One region of the Vibrio sp. QJM3NY_15 genome, then DNA from elsewhere that is predicted to be linked to it. Evidence: predicted binding sites of a transcription regulator. Region 1 holds the regulator's gene; the other holds the start of a gene.

Region 1 (7,736 bases):
GATGAAGCTATGGCAAGAAGCTGGCCTTCCTGCTGGCGTGATCAACCTAGTGCAAGGCGCTAAAGAGACAGGTATCGCACTAGCCGATGCTAAAGGTCTTGATGGCGTGCTATTCACGGGTAGTGCGAATACTGGTCATATCCTTCACCGTCAATTCGCAGGTCAACCGGGCAAGATGCTGGCGCTAGAGATGGGTGGCAACAACCCGATGGTGATCAGTGACCAATTTGGTGATGCTGACGCGACGGTTTATACCATTATCCAATCGGCTTTCATCAGTGCAGGTCAACGTTGTACATGTGCTCGTCGTTTGTATGTTCCTGTTGGCGAGAAGGGCGATCAACTGCTCGATAAGCTCGTTGCGGCGACCTTGAAGATTCGTGTTGATCAGCCATTCGCTGAGCCAGCACCCTTCATGGGACCACAGATCTCTGAAGCGGCGGCTAAGTTCATTTTGGACGCGCAAGCTAATCTGCAATCACTAGGTGGTGTAAGCCTAGTTGAAGCAAAAGCGGGCGAAGCGGCGTTTGTTTCTCCGGGTATTATCGATGCAACCAACATTGCTGAGTTGCCAGATGAAGAGTACTTCGGCCCATTGCTGCAAGTGGTTCGCTACCAATCGCTAGAGCAAGCAGTTGAACTGGCTAATGACACGCGCTTTGGTTTGTCTGCGGGTCTTGTATCAACAGATGATTCTGAATGGGAATACTTCGTTGACCATATCCGTGCGGGTATTGTTAACCGTAACCGCCAGCTAACAGGCGCAAGTGGTGATGCACCATTTGGTGGCCCGGGTGCTTCAGGCAACCTACGCCCAAGTGCTTACTACGCGGCGGACTACTGTGCTTACCCAATGGCGTCAATGGAAGGTGGTGAAACTCAACTGCCAGCTACGTTTAGCCCAGGTATTGAGCTGTAGTTTTGGCTTTTAAGCTATAACTTGATGAATCATAAGCTTATGAGCTCTAAGTTCATGAATAACAGATTCATTGATTGATTGTGTAATAAGGAAGCGGTGTTATCGCTTCCTCTTTTCACCCACGTCCGACACCTCGATTGGACGGTAGATAATAATAGAACAAGTATGTCACAGGCTGATGGCTGCTGACTCTATGTCCAGCCTCTCCCTTTCTAATCCAAATTACTAGCTTGCTAGAACCTCTGACAAGGAGTCACCATGACGCCCGATCTACTCTTTAAATCACTATGGGACGATTACATTCACAGGCTTTGTCCATCGGCTGAGAAAGTGCATCACTTGCTGAAAGAAGACGAAGCTCTGATTAATGATCACATTGCACTGCGTACTTTCAATGTTGCACCGCTAGGTATTGAAACATTGGCTAAACCTTTCCTTGAGTTAGGTTACAAGGCGTGTGGTGATTACTTATTTGAGAGCAAGAAGCTAGTGGCTAAGCACTACGAGCACCCAGATCCAAACCAACCAAAAGTGTTCATTAGTGAGTTGAAGGTAGAAGAGTGTTCAAGTGGCTTACAACAGATCGTTGCTAAGTTGGTTGAGCAAGTTGACGCAAGTAAGCTTCAAGGTCATGAATTCTTGTTTGGTGGTCGTCTTTGGGATTTGAGCTTCGCAGATTTCCAAGTGCTAGCAAAAGAGAGTGAATACGCTTCTTGGCTCGCAGCTCATGGTTACGGTGCAAACCACTTTACGGTGAGCGTTAATCAACTTGACGCTTTTGATGAAGTTCAGGCAGTAAATGATTACCTGAGCGAATCAGGATTCACTATCAATGCATCTGGCGGCGAGGTGAAAGGCTCTCCAGAGGTCTTATTAGAGCAATCATCAACAATGGCAGATAAAGTCCCAGTTTCATTTGTTGAAGGCAATGAGATGATTCCTGGGGGCTTCTATGAGTTCGCTAAGCGTTATGCGATGGCCAATGGTGATCTTTATACCGGATTTGTCGCGGCATCTGCTGACAAAATCTTTGAAAGCACCAACGGTTAAAGAAGATACGAGCACGGGCTTTGCCCTCGAGGTGCGGGTGCGCTTCGCATCGAGAGTGTTTGCGCTGGGACGCGGTAGGTGCTCTATTCGCATCTCGCATCTCGCATCTCGCATCTCGCATCTCGCATCTCGCATCTGCTCTCTAGATCTCTAGAAAACAAAAAAGCCACCAAATTTGCATTTGGTGGCTTTCAAATTTTTGGCTCAGTTAATCGAGATTAACGAGTGCCGTATACCACGATAGTCTTACCGTGTGCAGAAATTAGGTTCTGCTCTTCAAGCATCTTCAAGATACGACCTACGGTCTCACGAGAACAACCAACGATCTGGCCAATCTCTTGACGAGTGATCTTGATTTGCATGCCATCAGGGTGAGTCATTGCATCTGGCTGTTTCGCTAGGTTTAGTAGCGTTTGAGCGATACGACCTGTTACGTCAAGGAACGCTAAGTCACCAACCTTTTGGCTAGTTACTTGTAGACGGTTTGCCATTTGCGCTGAAAGGCGCATCAGGATATCTGGGTTCACTTGGATAAGTTGACGGAATTTCTTGAAAGAAATTTCAGCTACTTCACAAGGAGATTTAGCACGAACCCACGCAGTACGCTCTTGGTCTTCTTCGAAAAGTCCAAGTTCACCGATGAAGTCGCCTTGGTTTAGGTAAGAAAGAATCATTTCCTTACCTTCTTCGTCTTTGATAAGAACAGCCACAGAACCTTTAACGATGTAGTACAAGGTTTCTGCCTTTTCACCAGCATGAATCAAAGTACTTTTTGAAGGGTACTTATGAATATGACAGTGTGAAAGGAACCACTCTAATGTTGGATCGGTTTGAGGTTTACCTAGAACCATAATATCTCACTTCCTCTGCAGGGTATGCTTGCCGCTTTCCGTATTTTAGCTAAGCCTGAATTGACTCAGTTAGGATAAGAGCACTCGTTGAGTGCTGCAAGCTATCTTGTGTTTCGTTTAAGAATAGTATCCTTTTTCAGGTACTATTTCTTGATTTTAATCGTGACCAAGCTACGATTTTTTACGCAAAATTGTGCACATGATCACGGTATGAAAAGTAATCAACCAGAATGTCGTTTTGTTAACCTATTTTTCCGGTTTCGATTAGTTGTTGTAGAATTGGCCTTACAATGAGCTCCATAGCAAAACTCATCTTGCCTCCTGGCACCACAAGCGTGTTATGACGTGACATAAATGAGCCATCAATCATAGCCAAAAGGTAAGGAAAATCGACGTTTTTGATGCCGCGCAAACGTATAACTACGAAGCTTTCGTCTAAACTTGGAATCCCTTTGGCGTTCAGTGGATTCGATGTATCTACGGTAGGTACACGCTGAAAGTTGATATGAGTACGCGAAAACTGCGGGGTAATGTAGTTAAGGTAATCATCCATTGAGCGAACAATAGAATCCATCACCGCTTCGCGAGAGTGCCCACGATCGCGTGTGTCACGAACGAATTTCTGGATCCACTCCAAGTTTACGATCGGTACCATGCCGATAAGCAGATCGACATGTTGCGAGACGTTAATGTCGCCATCGACTACGCCACCATGAAGGCCTTCGTAGAACATCACATCCGAGTTTTCAGGGATCTCTTGCCATGGCGTAAAGGTGCCGGGCATTTGGTTGTAAGGAACGGCTTCATCGAAGGTATGTAGATAGCTACGGACTTTACCCGTGCCTTCATTTCCGTATTGGCGGAAGAACTCTTCTAATGCGCCAAAATCGTTAGCTTGTGGACCAAAGTAGCTGATGTGCTTACCTTGCTCGCGCGCCTTACGGATCTCGACATCCATCTCTGGTCGAGTGAAGCGATGGAAACTATCCCCTTCAACCCAAGCTGCCTTCACGTCCATCATATTGAACATTTTACGGAAGGCTTCTGAGGTAGTGGTGGTGCCGGCTCCAGATGAACCCGTCACCGCAATAATTGGATGTTTAGCGGACATGACAACCCTTGTCTTTTGAGTAACTTACTTGTTAGCAATCGTTTACCACTATAACACGGCTCCTTTATGAGCGCAGCTTAGAAGCGTTTTGTGACTTGAATATCAACGGTTTCATGCAGCTCAGAAAACACGATACTGACTTCCTTTGAGGCTAATTGATGTTTCACTTGGTCAATCTTGTTTTGCAGTGAAACCTCTACGTCACCGTAGTCTGTGCCTTCACGTAGCACGAATTCTTTAATGAGGTTTTCTAGCGTTTCTGGTGCGATGTCTTGCCATGGGATGATCATAAATACTTCTCTCTTTTATGTTCATGGATATGTTCATAAATAGGTTTATTGATGTGTTGATTAGTGTGTCTAGCGACGCCTATCACTCAGCCCTTAAAAGGCTCGGCCATTATGCCGAATCTTGAATACTTTCATAGTAAGCGGGTAATGCTTCTTCTAACCAAAACCTTGGTTTGAGCGTACTACCAGTAATGAACCCCACATGGCCGCCTTTTTGAAACAGACGATAGTCGATGTTGTCAGGTAGAACGAATTTTGGAATCACATCATCGGTCATGAAAGGGTCATCTTTCGCATGAATGATCTGTGTGGGTAGCTTAATCCGATTCAACTTCGGTAAGGCAGAGCATTGAGCATAGTAATCTTGTGCATTCTTGAAGCCGTGCAAAGGCGCAGTAATTCGCTCATCAAACTCATACAGCTTATCGATCTTCTTAATGCTTTCCGCTGAGATGCCAATCTTCTCTTGCAGCAGTTTATGTTTCTTCAATGCATTCGATTTCAAAGAATTGAGCAGGTACTTTTTATAGAGTTTGGAGAAGCCTTGTTCAATACGACTTGAACAACAAGCAAGGTCAAAGGGGGCTGAAACAATCGTCGCCGCTGAGATTAACGGATCATCTGCGTAGTCGGCGAGATAATTAGCCAACATGTTGCCGCCTAGCGATATCCCAACTGCAACCTTAGGGTTATTGGGAAACCTTGAATGCAGATGCCTTAAAAAGAAGCGAGCATCTTCGACCTCTCCAGAGTGGTAAGCACGAGCTAAGCGATTCGGCTTTCCGCTGCAACCTCTGAAGTGCATCATCACGGACAACCAACCATCCTTAGCAAACGCGTTCATCAATCCATTGGCGTATGGGCTCTCAAAGCTGCCCTCTAATCCATGGAATAGGATGAAGATGGGTTTGTTGCTTTGTTTGTCGGAGCTTTGTTTGTCACTGCTTGGTTTGTCACTGCGTGGATTGTCATTAGTCGAGTTATCACTAGAGGAGCTGTCATCATCAGGGGATTCGCTCCATGCAAGGTCGAGAAAGTCACCATCGGGTGTTTCTAAGGTTTGCCATTGAGGAGCAAACAACGCCTGCTTTCTAATAAACCTAGGTACCAAGGTCTGTAGGTGAGGATTTGATAAACCAGCAGCAGCGGTAAATATTGTCATAAAACAGTCCATGCTTATTTATGGGCTTTGAAAAGTGTTGAGCTTTTAGTGAAACGCCCACGTTTTTATTTGAGCTTGGTTGATTCTCGGCATAAGCGCAAGGGTTTCACAAAGACGGGCTACAAAAACACGCCATGAGTAACTGGTTGAATAATATCAAGGTTAAGCTTGGATCTAGACGAAATAAAAGGGAAAGGCAACGAGTTAAGGCTGAGGGGCTGGTTCAGAAAAAGCATCATAGAGGTTTTCTGCGCCGAGTAGCCGACAATACTCAAATGCGAGTGGCGATTGTTGATTGTCAGAGAGATGCAGAGAGTTGATGCAATCAACGAGATCAGATTGCTGTTGCTTCTCTAACTGCAGCTCAAACTGGAGTGCTTCGCGGTAGAGAGAATCGACAACTTGAGGTTTGAGGTGCTTACGCAGCTCTCGATAGCTGTGAAGAAGAGTTTCAGAGCGGCTCAAGCACTGTTGAACTTTGTGCCACTCTTCTTCAGCAAAAGACAATTGCTGCTCATCAAGCCATTTGAGAAGCAGCAGTAGATTGACGTTGCCGTGGAACTGGTTTTGCAAAGCTAAGCACGCATCCTTTACACCGCGCACACTGTAATACTGAAGGCTAAATTGCCATAGTCGTTCCAGTGTTAGTGATATCGGGGCGTGCTCTGGGCTCATAAGCTATCCATTTCCTGTTCCATTTGCTCAAGCTCTTCTTGAGTGGACATCCAATCCATTTCAACTTCTTCTAGCTGTGATTTACTGCTCGCTTGCAGAGCGAGTACTTTATTCAGTTTAGCCTTATTTTCAGCTTCATAAAGTGAAGTGTCAGATAATTGCTGTTCAGCCTCTTCAAGATCAAGCGTCAACTTATCCATTTTCTTTTCAAACTGAGTCAATTGTTTGCGAATAGGCGCGGTCAGTTTTCTGAACTCGGCTTCTTTACGTTTTTGTTCTTTCTTCGATGCCGCACTGTTTGCACTGTCTTTAGCCGGAGCTAACGCTTGCGCTTCTTTACGTTCAATTTTTTGCTGTTCAGTCAGCCATTTATAGTAATCGTCAAGATCACCATCAAACGGCGCAACCTGACGGTCATGTACTAGGTACAAGTCATCGGTGGTTGCTCGCAGTAAGTAACGGTCGTGCGATACGATAACCATCGCACCTTCAAACGTTTGCAGTGCAAAGGTCAGCGCCTGACGCATGTCGAGATCCAAGTGGTTGGTTGGTTCATCGAGTAATAATAGATTTGGTTTTTGCCATACCAGCAGAGCCAGTACTAATCGTGCTTTTTCACCACCCGAAAACGGAGCCACTTTATCGAGTGCTTTTTCACCTTGGAAGCCAAAGCTGCCTAGGTAATCTCGCAGTTGTTGCTCAGTGTGTTTTGGCGCAATCTGCATCATGTGTTGCAGTGGCGTTTCTTCTGGGTGCAGCGTCTCTAATTGATGCTGAGCGAAGTAACCCATCTTAACGCCTTGCGAATAGCTCAGCTCACCACCTTGCTGTTTCAGTTCGCCTGAAAGCAGTTTGATCAGTGTCGATTTACCCGCACCGTTTCGACCCAGTAGACCGATACGGCTACCCGGAACAAGGTTAAGGCGAATCTTTTCTAGAATCAGGTTGTCGTCGTAACCCGCTGATACCTCATCCATCATCATGATTGGGTTAGGCAGCGCGTCTGGCTCTCTAAATTCAAAGCTGAATGGGTTATCAAATTGAGCGGGTAGCACTTGTTCCATCTTTTCAAGCGCTTTAATACGGCTTTGAGCTTGGCGAGCCTTTGAAGCTTTGTAGCGGAAACGGTCAATGTAGCTCTGCATGTGAGACATTTGTTTCTGCTGCTTTTGGAACATCGCTTGTTGCAGAATAAGTTTTTGAGCACGTTGAGTCTCAAACGACGAGTAGTTACCGGTGTATTCGTTCAGCTGTTGGTTTTCAACATGCACGATGCGGTTGACGATAGGGTCTAAGAAGTCTCTATCGTGCGAGATAAGAACCAGTGTGCCTGGGTAGTTTTGTAGCCAGCGCTCTAACCACATCACAGCATCTAAATCTAAGTGGTTGGTTGGTTCATCGAGTAGCAGTAAGTCACTGCGACATAGAAGGGCTTGCGCTAAGTTCAAACGCATACGCCAACCACCCGAAAATTGGGTCAGGTTCCATGTCATTTGCTCTTGGCGAAAACCAAGGCCATCAAGTAATTCAGCTGCTCGTGAATTGATGGTGTAACCACCAATGGTTTCAATCTTGCCGTGTATCTCTGCTACCAGTGTGCCGTTGTCGGCTTGTTCCGCTTTTGCCAGCTGCTCTTCAAGGCCACGATATTCTCTGTCACCATCAATCACATATTCAA
Region 2 (7,736 bases), 890 kb from region 1:
TTTGATAGCGCCTCATTTGCCAAATCTTGCAGTTCACTAAGCTTAGATTGACGAATCAAATACTTAGTCCTTGCGACATTTGAGGTATTCATACTTAACGTCTCATACCCTAACCCAATCAAGAGCAATGCGCCCATTGGATCACCCGCGAGCTCTCCACATATACACACAGGCAATTGATATTGCTTACAAGTATCATGGATGTGTTTCAATGCCATGATCACTGCAGGGTGCATGGATTCATAGACATCAGAGACGCGGGAATTGTTCCGGTCAACCGCCAATAAATATTGAGTTAAGTCATTGGTGCCCACCGAAACGAAATCAACTTTATCCGCAATAAGGGGAAGAAGGTAAAGCATTGATGGTACTTCGATCATGATACCAATGCGTGGCATACGAACTCGGCTGTCGAGTTCATGCACTTCATCGTAGGCTTGCTCGATGAGTTGAACAGTATCATCCAGTTCTTGAGTGCTAGAGATCATCGGCAACAAGATACTCAAGTTCTGGCTATCACAACTCGCACGTAACATCGCACGCAATTGGATAATAAAGATGTCAGGATGATCAAGCGTAAAACGAATGCCACGCCAGCCAAGGAATGGATTGTCTTCTTCTATTGGGAAATAAGGTAACGCCTTATCGCCACCAATATCCAAAGTTCGCATCACAACTTGCTTCTCAGGGTAACTCGCGAGCACAGAGCGATACTGTTTGAACTGTTCGTCTTCTGACGGGAACCTTTGTTGTAACAAGAAAGAGATTTCTGTCCGATACAGGCCTACGCCATCCACCCCTTGGTTGATCGCAATATTGGTGTCGGCACTTAAGCCCGCATTAAGCAAAATCTCGACCTGTCGGTCATCTTGGGTTTTTGCAGGTAAGTATAATTCTCGGTTAACCATAGAGGAGAGTTCACTCTCTTCTAGAATTAGCCCTTGGTACTCGCTCAGTAGGCTCTGAGTCGGCTCAATAAAGATCTCACCGCTGTAACCATCGACAATCGCTTGTTTGCCATTGGCTTGAGCTAGGTTGAGATTTACCCCCATAACCGAGGGAATGCCTAACGCGCGAGATAAAATAGCCGCGTGCGAGTTCGCCGCCCCTTCTAAGGAAACGACAGCTAATAACTTCTCTTTAGGAATCGACGCTAAAACAGAAGCCGTTAACTCACGTACCACCAAGATAATCGGTTTATCTAGAGTCCGCAGCTCGTGCTCTGAGTTATGAAGGAAATACAGCAGCCTTTGACCCAGCTCACGAATGTCTTGCGCCCTCTCTCGAAGGTAGACATCAGACATACGGGCAAAGCGATTCGAGTAGCTCTCAACAACCTGTCTTAATGCCCAATCGGCTTTATCGCCTTTTTGGATTTGACTCTTTAGATCCTTACGCAACATAGGATCGTTGAGTAAGTGAGTAAACAGATCAAAGATCGCCAACGCGTCTTTATTGATTTCACTGTCTAAACGCTTTCGCATGCGCTTAAAGTCATTGAGGGCATTTTCGACGGCAACAGCCAACAACTCATGCTCTCTTTCAACATTGAGCGTCGAAGCAGGGTAAACATCGGTGAGTTCAGGCTGAGTGTTGTCCCACCATAAATCACCAATAGCCACACCCGATGAAGCTGCAATACCTTTGGTCGCAGGTAGCTTCTGTTGCTCAAGAAGCCAATGGCCTTGAGTTTGGGCATGCGCCACAATAACCGCAAGTTGTGCTGAGAGTGTAACAAGGAAGGATTCTTCCATCTCACTGAATAAACGGGGGGACTTCTGTTGAATGACCAATACGCCAAGCACTTGCTTGCGATGGATAATCGGAGTGCCTAGAAAAGAGTGATAAACACTTTCTCCTAGTTCTGGAAAAAACTTATAAGCTGGGTGAGCAGATGCCTGTGCAAGGTTAATAGGTTCAGCACTTCTTTTGACAAGACCAACTAAGCCTTCGTCAAAACCAATCTGAATACTATTCCCTTCAAAGATCAGGCCTTGAGTTGCCATCAACTCAAGGCGCTGCATATCATTATTCGCTAGATACACGGTGCAGCACTCTGTCTGCATCGCACTGCATGTCTCTTTCACCAAAATATCAAGAGCCGTCGACACATCTTCAACTCTTGATACGTGTTCAACTATTTCCCTTAGTTGGCTGAGCATGCTTAACCTCTACGCAATTTGCGTTTTCCTTTTGTTTTTCGCTCTTTAAACGGCATTGCTAAAGATGCGAATTCTTTCATTGCTCGACGGTAAACATCTCGCTTGAAAGAAACAACTTGTCGAACTGGGTACCAGTAACTCACCCAACGCCAACCATCAAACTCAGGTGTACTTCCACGCTGCATATTGATATGCGATTCATCGCAATCTAAGCGTAAAAGAAACCACTTCTGTTTTTGTCCAATACAGACAGGTTTCGAATCCCACCGAACCAGTCGTTTGGGTAGCTTATAGCGTAACCAATGACGACTTGTCGCGACGATTTTTACATCCTTTTTTGTAAGGCCAACCTCTTCATACAACTCGCGGTACATTGCCTGTTCCGGAGTTTCACCTTCATCTATTCCCCCTTGAGGGAATTGCCATGAATGTTGCCCGTATCGTTTAGCCCAGAAGACCTGACCATGGTTGTTACAGATTACAATACCAACATTTAATCGGTAACCATCGCCATCTATCACTGGCCAACCTCTATCTAAATTTTTAATTACACTGATTTTTCCACATATCCCCAATTGGAGCAAACTTAGTGACGTGACAAGCGCTATATTTATGACTATTAACTAAGAATATGGATAAGTTTTGCTCAAATATTAGTTACCCACATAAGAGTGAGACATAGACCACATTTATTCACCTTTTCTGTGAATAACTATGTGAAGAATTAGCCGCAATCGTTTTTTTTAATCCATACATTCATCAACACCGAAAGTGGCCCTCTCGCAATTAACAATAAAAAATAAATTAAATCATCAACTTAAAAACGAAATCATAAAATAAATAATCGTCAAAAACCAAAAGATCTTTTCAAAATCAAACATGGTTAAAGATCAACCACTCCGCTGCTTATCCACACTGGTGGGTCAAAGATTCATTTTGAACCCCATTTAGCAAGCATTTTATCCACCATAAACCCCTGTTTATTTATACACTAAATTAATATTTCAATTAATTACCTTCATGACCTGTGGATAACCATGAGTTTGATCCCTTTTATAGCAATGAGATCATTTCTTAACCAGTCGGCATTTGGTGATAACTTCTGATAAAATCATTTTTTTGATCATGCCTTTTATTATGAAACCAGAACCACAAACACAACAAGAGCTCTTAGACAGAGCGTATGCTATCGCCGGAATGACATTCAAAGAGCTCGCAGATGAAGCTGAGATGATCATGCCAAACGATCTTAAACGCGATAAAGGCTGGGTTGGGCAACTATTAGAATGGCATTTGGGTGCAGCGGCAGGCAGTAAGCCAGAGCAAGATTTTGCTAAGTTAGGGATCGAACTAAAAAGTATTCCTATTGGTTATTCTGGCAAGCCTTTAGAAACAACCTTTGTCTGTGTCGCCCCCTTAATGGGAGTACAAGGATTAACATGGGAAACCAGTCACGTCCGAAACAAGCTCTCTAAAGTGTTGTGGATCCCCGTTGAAGGTGAACGAGAGATCCCGCTTACAGAAAGACATGTCGGATCCCCTTTACTCTGGACGCCAACCCCAGCGGAAGACGAGATCTTAAAAAGGGATTGGGAAGAACTGATGGAGTTAATCGTGTTAGGCAATGTTGAGCAGATCACAGCAAGGCACGGAGAAGCATTGCATTTGCGACCTAAAGCAGCAAACAGCCGAGTATTAACAGAAGCGTATGGTGCGAGTGGAAAGCCTATCAAGACCAAACCTCGTGGTTTCTACCTACGAACCCAGTTCACCCATAACTTGCTCACAACACACTACGCATAAATAGCTCACAGCCACTGTGCCTAGCGATTAATACTTGTTTCGCCAATGACTAACGCAATGGATGACATTGGTTGTCGAGTGTTACAGAGGCGTTCTAATGCGGCTTTAGAGCTAGCTCTATATCACAGTAGCTTTGGCTTGGTTCATTACCAAACTCATCATACGCATTGTGCAAACGCAGGTATGCCTTTTCAAAGCCTAGCCGGAGCAACTCCTCTTTCACTTGATCCAAGGATCCAAAGTGAAGCGGCTCTCCGTCTTGCTTAACGGGTTCCAGCTTGTGTTTATATTCTACCGCCAACAGATATTCCGAGATATCGGAACAGCCAATAACGTACACTTTAGGTGTTTGATAAGAGTCTTTATGCTCTCCATGTAACCACATGTCTAATTGATGCTTTTGCATAGCCTGCCTCCATTGCTACATAAAGCTTAGTAGAACTCTTTTCCTTTACTAGATAACGACTTAAAAAATCATACATAACGGCTTAAAAAAGCAAAAAAGAGAAGCAAGCGCTTCTCCTTTTTGGCCAAGTCTAGTTCAAAAGCTTGTGCTTTCGACGCCATAACTATCGCTGATGTTTATCTTAAGGGGTGAAAGGCGCTATCACCCCACAAGATTACGTCGGTATTCGCGCGCTTAAGACTCGACGAAGATGACGAACTCGGCGCTCAATCGTGACAACTTCAGGCTCAGAAAAACCAATTGGTCGACCATCGGCTTCAAGGCCAATATCTCTCAATAAGTGGGTATTGTTCCATGGTAGATCATATGAACTACGACGAACTTTTCGTTGCCATTCACGCTCTTCACGACGAAGGTCTGCACGGATAAGGACTGTTGCTAGTTTTAAATATACTGAGTGACGCATAATAACTCTCCAGTTGTGGAATAAACTGAGGAAAAATAGCGTTCTAGATAGTATGAGGGCTTCTCACTTAGCTGCTATTTTTCCGCAGCCAAATAAGGGTACGGATCTATTAGTTAGGTTTATCTTGGGTGTTTCGATCGGCCATGGCTGATGCTTGTGACATAACAGTCACCATGTCAGTACACGGATCAAACGACGCGCAAATATGCTGTATAAAATCGAAATGTTTCATTTGCGCCTCCAAGCTAACTAAAAAATCCAAAAAGAAATGAGATAATAAAAGCAAATAAGTCTTTGTTAAACCATTGCTTTCACGGTTAAAGTCTAACCAAGTGAGTATATTATTCAACCGATAGTTGATTAACAATTTCAAAACAAATGATTCACCCAAAATATCAGTTGCATATCAATTTATATATGACATATTCACTATGATTATATAAAATCACAGAACATCTCTCTTAACTACCAAGCGTCCAATAGCTCAATCTATCAGCCAGCAACTGCCAACTGGAAGTTGTAGCGGTGGGTAACAAAAAAGCCACGCATCATGCGTGGCTCTTAGATTGACACTAACCGGATAAAATCGATTCATTGAGAGTTCTAAACAACACCTTCAGAAATAAGGCTATGTTTGTTCAGCAATCGGTACATGGTTGCGCGCGAAACTCCAAGTTCCTTAGCAGCCAACGATACTTGACCACCATAAGATTCCAGAACAATCAGCAACGCATCTCGCTCTGAACGCTCACGGATACTTTTGAGGCTACGGCGCTCATCATTTTGCTTAGGTAAATCCAGCTGATGATCTTCAATGATCACCGAGTCCGACATCAACACCACGCGTTTGATTTGGTTCATCAGCTCACGGACATTGCCCGGCCAGTGATAACGATTCATCGATCGAAGCGCTTCGTCAGAGAAACTCTTGGCTTGAGCATTAAACTCTTTCGAGTACTGACGTAAGAAATGATTGGCCAACACTGAGATATCACTAACCCGCTCTTTTAAGCTTGGAACCTGAATTCGTAGAACATTGATGTAGTGGTAAAGCTCTTCATTGAAGTCACCCTCAATCAATGCCTTTTCAATATCAGAAGAGTTAGCCGCCAGAATACGAACATCCACCGATTTTGACCCAGTCTCCGTCTCTACCTTGCCTTCTTGCAAGAAGCGCAACAAATTCAACTGTTGATTGCGAGGCATCGCTAACACATCATTGAGCAATATCGTGCCACCGTCCGCCTCTTCCAGCATACAAGGGGCTGCACCAAGCTGAGCTGAAATGCCGAAGACTTCAGACTCAATTCTCATCTCAGACAGAGCTCGGCAGTTGACCGTTAAAAATGGCTTTTGCGCGCGCGAAGAGTTTTGATGAATAGAGCGTGCAATCGTCTCTTTGCCAGCCCCACTCTCGCCATAAATTAAGATGCTGACATCAGTCGGCCCAATACGCTTTACTTGGTCTCTTAGGCGCTTTACTGCCACCGAGTCGCCCAACAACCCCATATTGTTGTTAATGCCGTAGTTTGGCCACACTTTCTGCTCAAGCTTAAGCATCCCAAGCTGGTGACCTATGGTACTCAGTAGCTGTGCATCTGGAATGGGTGCCGTGAAAAAGTCGATACAGAAGTTAACGATAAACTGGCAAATAGTATCGGAGCTTAATTGCGATTCACGGATAAAGGCGAGCCATCTAACCTGTTTATTGTTACTCACCAAGTTTGCAATGCCATTTAGGCTGAACTCATCATGGCTAAGGTCCACAATGCCAATGCATGGGCCTATGTCGGCAATCAATGCATCGGCTTTTCGTAAATCTGCACACTGGGTACACTGCCAACCCACTTGTTCTAATACAGATAACCAGGGTTCGTACGCACCACCAACGACGATAAGAGAACCTGGTAAGGAATCCATCTTAAATTGAGTTCCCATCCTTCTTCCTTATTTTATTTTTATTTAAATCAGGCTAATACGAGTCACTGCTTCATCGTTCGACAAAAATGCCGCGAGATCGTATTCAGCGCAGAGACGTATAGTAGTGAGACTATCTTAGATTTTTTGTCTCAATAGTAAGACTATGTCAGAAATAATGATTTTTCGAATCAAGAGTGCGGTACAGGCAAGGTTTTGGATACTTATAAACAGAAAAAGCCACCCGAAGGTGGCTTTTAAATTGAATCGGCTGTTATGGCCTGTCAGCGAGAATTACGCTTGAGGACGCATCGCCGGGAACAAGATCACGTCACGGATTGTGTGCGTGTTAGTAAATAGCATCGCTAGGCGATCGATACCAATACCTTGACCCGCTGTTGGCGGTAGGCCGTGCTCTAGTGCAGTAATGTAGTCTGCATCGTAGTACATAGCTTCGTCATCACCCGCGTCTTTTGCGTTAACTTGTGCTTTGAAACGCTCATCTTGGTCTTGTGCATCGTTAAGCTCAGAGAAACCGTTCGCTACTTCACGGCCACCGATGAAGAACTCAAAGCGGTCTGTGAAAAATGGGTTGCTGTCGCTACGACGAGCCAGTGGAGAGATGTCCGCTGGGTAACCCGTGATGAACGTTGGTTGAATTAGTTGAGGCTCAGCCGTTTCACCAAAGATCTCTTCAAGAAGCTGACCACATGTCCAGAACTTCTCAACGTACAGACCCACTTCTTCTGCAATTTTAACCATCAATTCTCTGTTCTGAAGATCGTCTTCAGTTAGAGCTTGGATATTTGCATTTTCAGGTGTGTAGTGTTTGATTGCATCGAACATGCTCATGCGAGCGTAAGTGCCACCAAACTCAACGGTTTCGTCACCGTAAGGCATAGAAGTAGAACCTAGAACGTCCATCGCTGCTGTGCTTAGCATCTCTTCCGTTAGATCCATTAGATCTTTGTAGTCAGAGTAC

The links. The regulator CRP, encoded in region 1, controls carbon source genes, mostly activating them, when cyclic AMP is high. The targets are predictions, from matches to a motif close to TGTGANNNNNNTCACA.
Region 2: a site for CRP is predicted at 2,835-2,850, ahead of rppH (RNA pyrophosphohydrolase). Genes of this name have one in related genera too.

Annotation. Positions count from the first base shown of each region.
Region 1 covers NZ_CM173517.1:3,305,985-3,313,720, reverse strand. Annotated here, with positions in the region: gene astD (succinylglutamate-semialdehyde dehydrogenase) at 1-919, shown strand, start outside; gene AC3CKG_RS14955 (2-oxoadipate dioxygenase/decarboxylase family protein) at 1,178-1,969, shown strand; gene crp (cAMP-activated global transcriptional regulator CRP) at 2,188-2,820, opposite strand; gene AC3CKG_RS14945 (phosphoribulokinase) at 3,062-3,931, opposite strand; gene AC3CKG_RS14940 (YheU family protein) at 4,009-4,221, opposite strand; gene AC3CKG_RS14935 (hydrolase) at 4,331-5,383, opposite strand; gene AC3CKG_RS14930 (TIGR02444 family protein) at 5,588-6,058, opposite strand; gene AC3CKG_RS14925 (ABC transporter ATP-binding protein) at 6,055-7,736, opposite strand, start outside.
Region 2 covers NZ_CM173517.1:549,223-556,958, reverse strand. Annotated here, with positions in the region: gene ptsP (phosphoenolpyruvate--protein phosphotransferase) at 1-2,162, opposite strand, end outside; gene rppH (RNA pyrophosphohydrolase) at 2,165-2,683, opposite strand; gene mutH (DNA mismatch repair endonuclease MutH) at 3,300-3,965, shown strand; gene AC3CKG_RS02420 (DUF6482 family protein) at 4,060-4,371, opposite strand; gene AC3CKG_RS02415 (hypothetical protein) at 4,586-4,837, opposite strand; gene vpsR (cyclic-di-GMP-binding transcriptional regulator VpsR) at 5,441-6,775, opposite strand; gene lysS (lysine--tRNA ligase) at 7,049-7,736, opposite strand, start outside.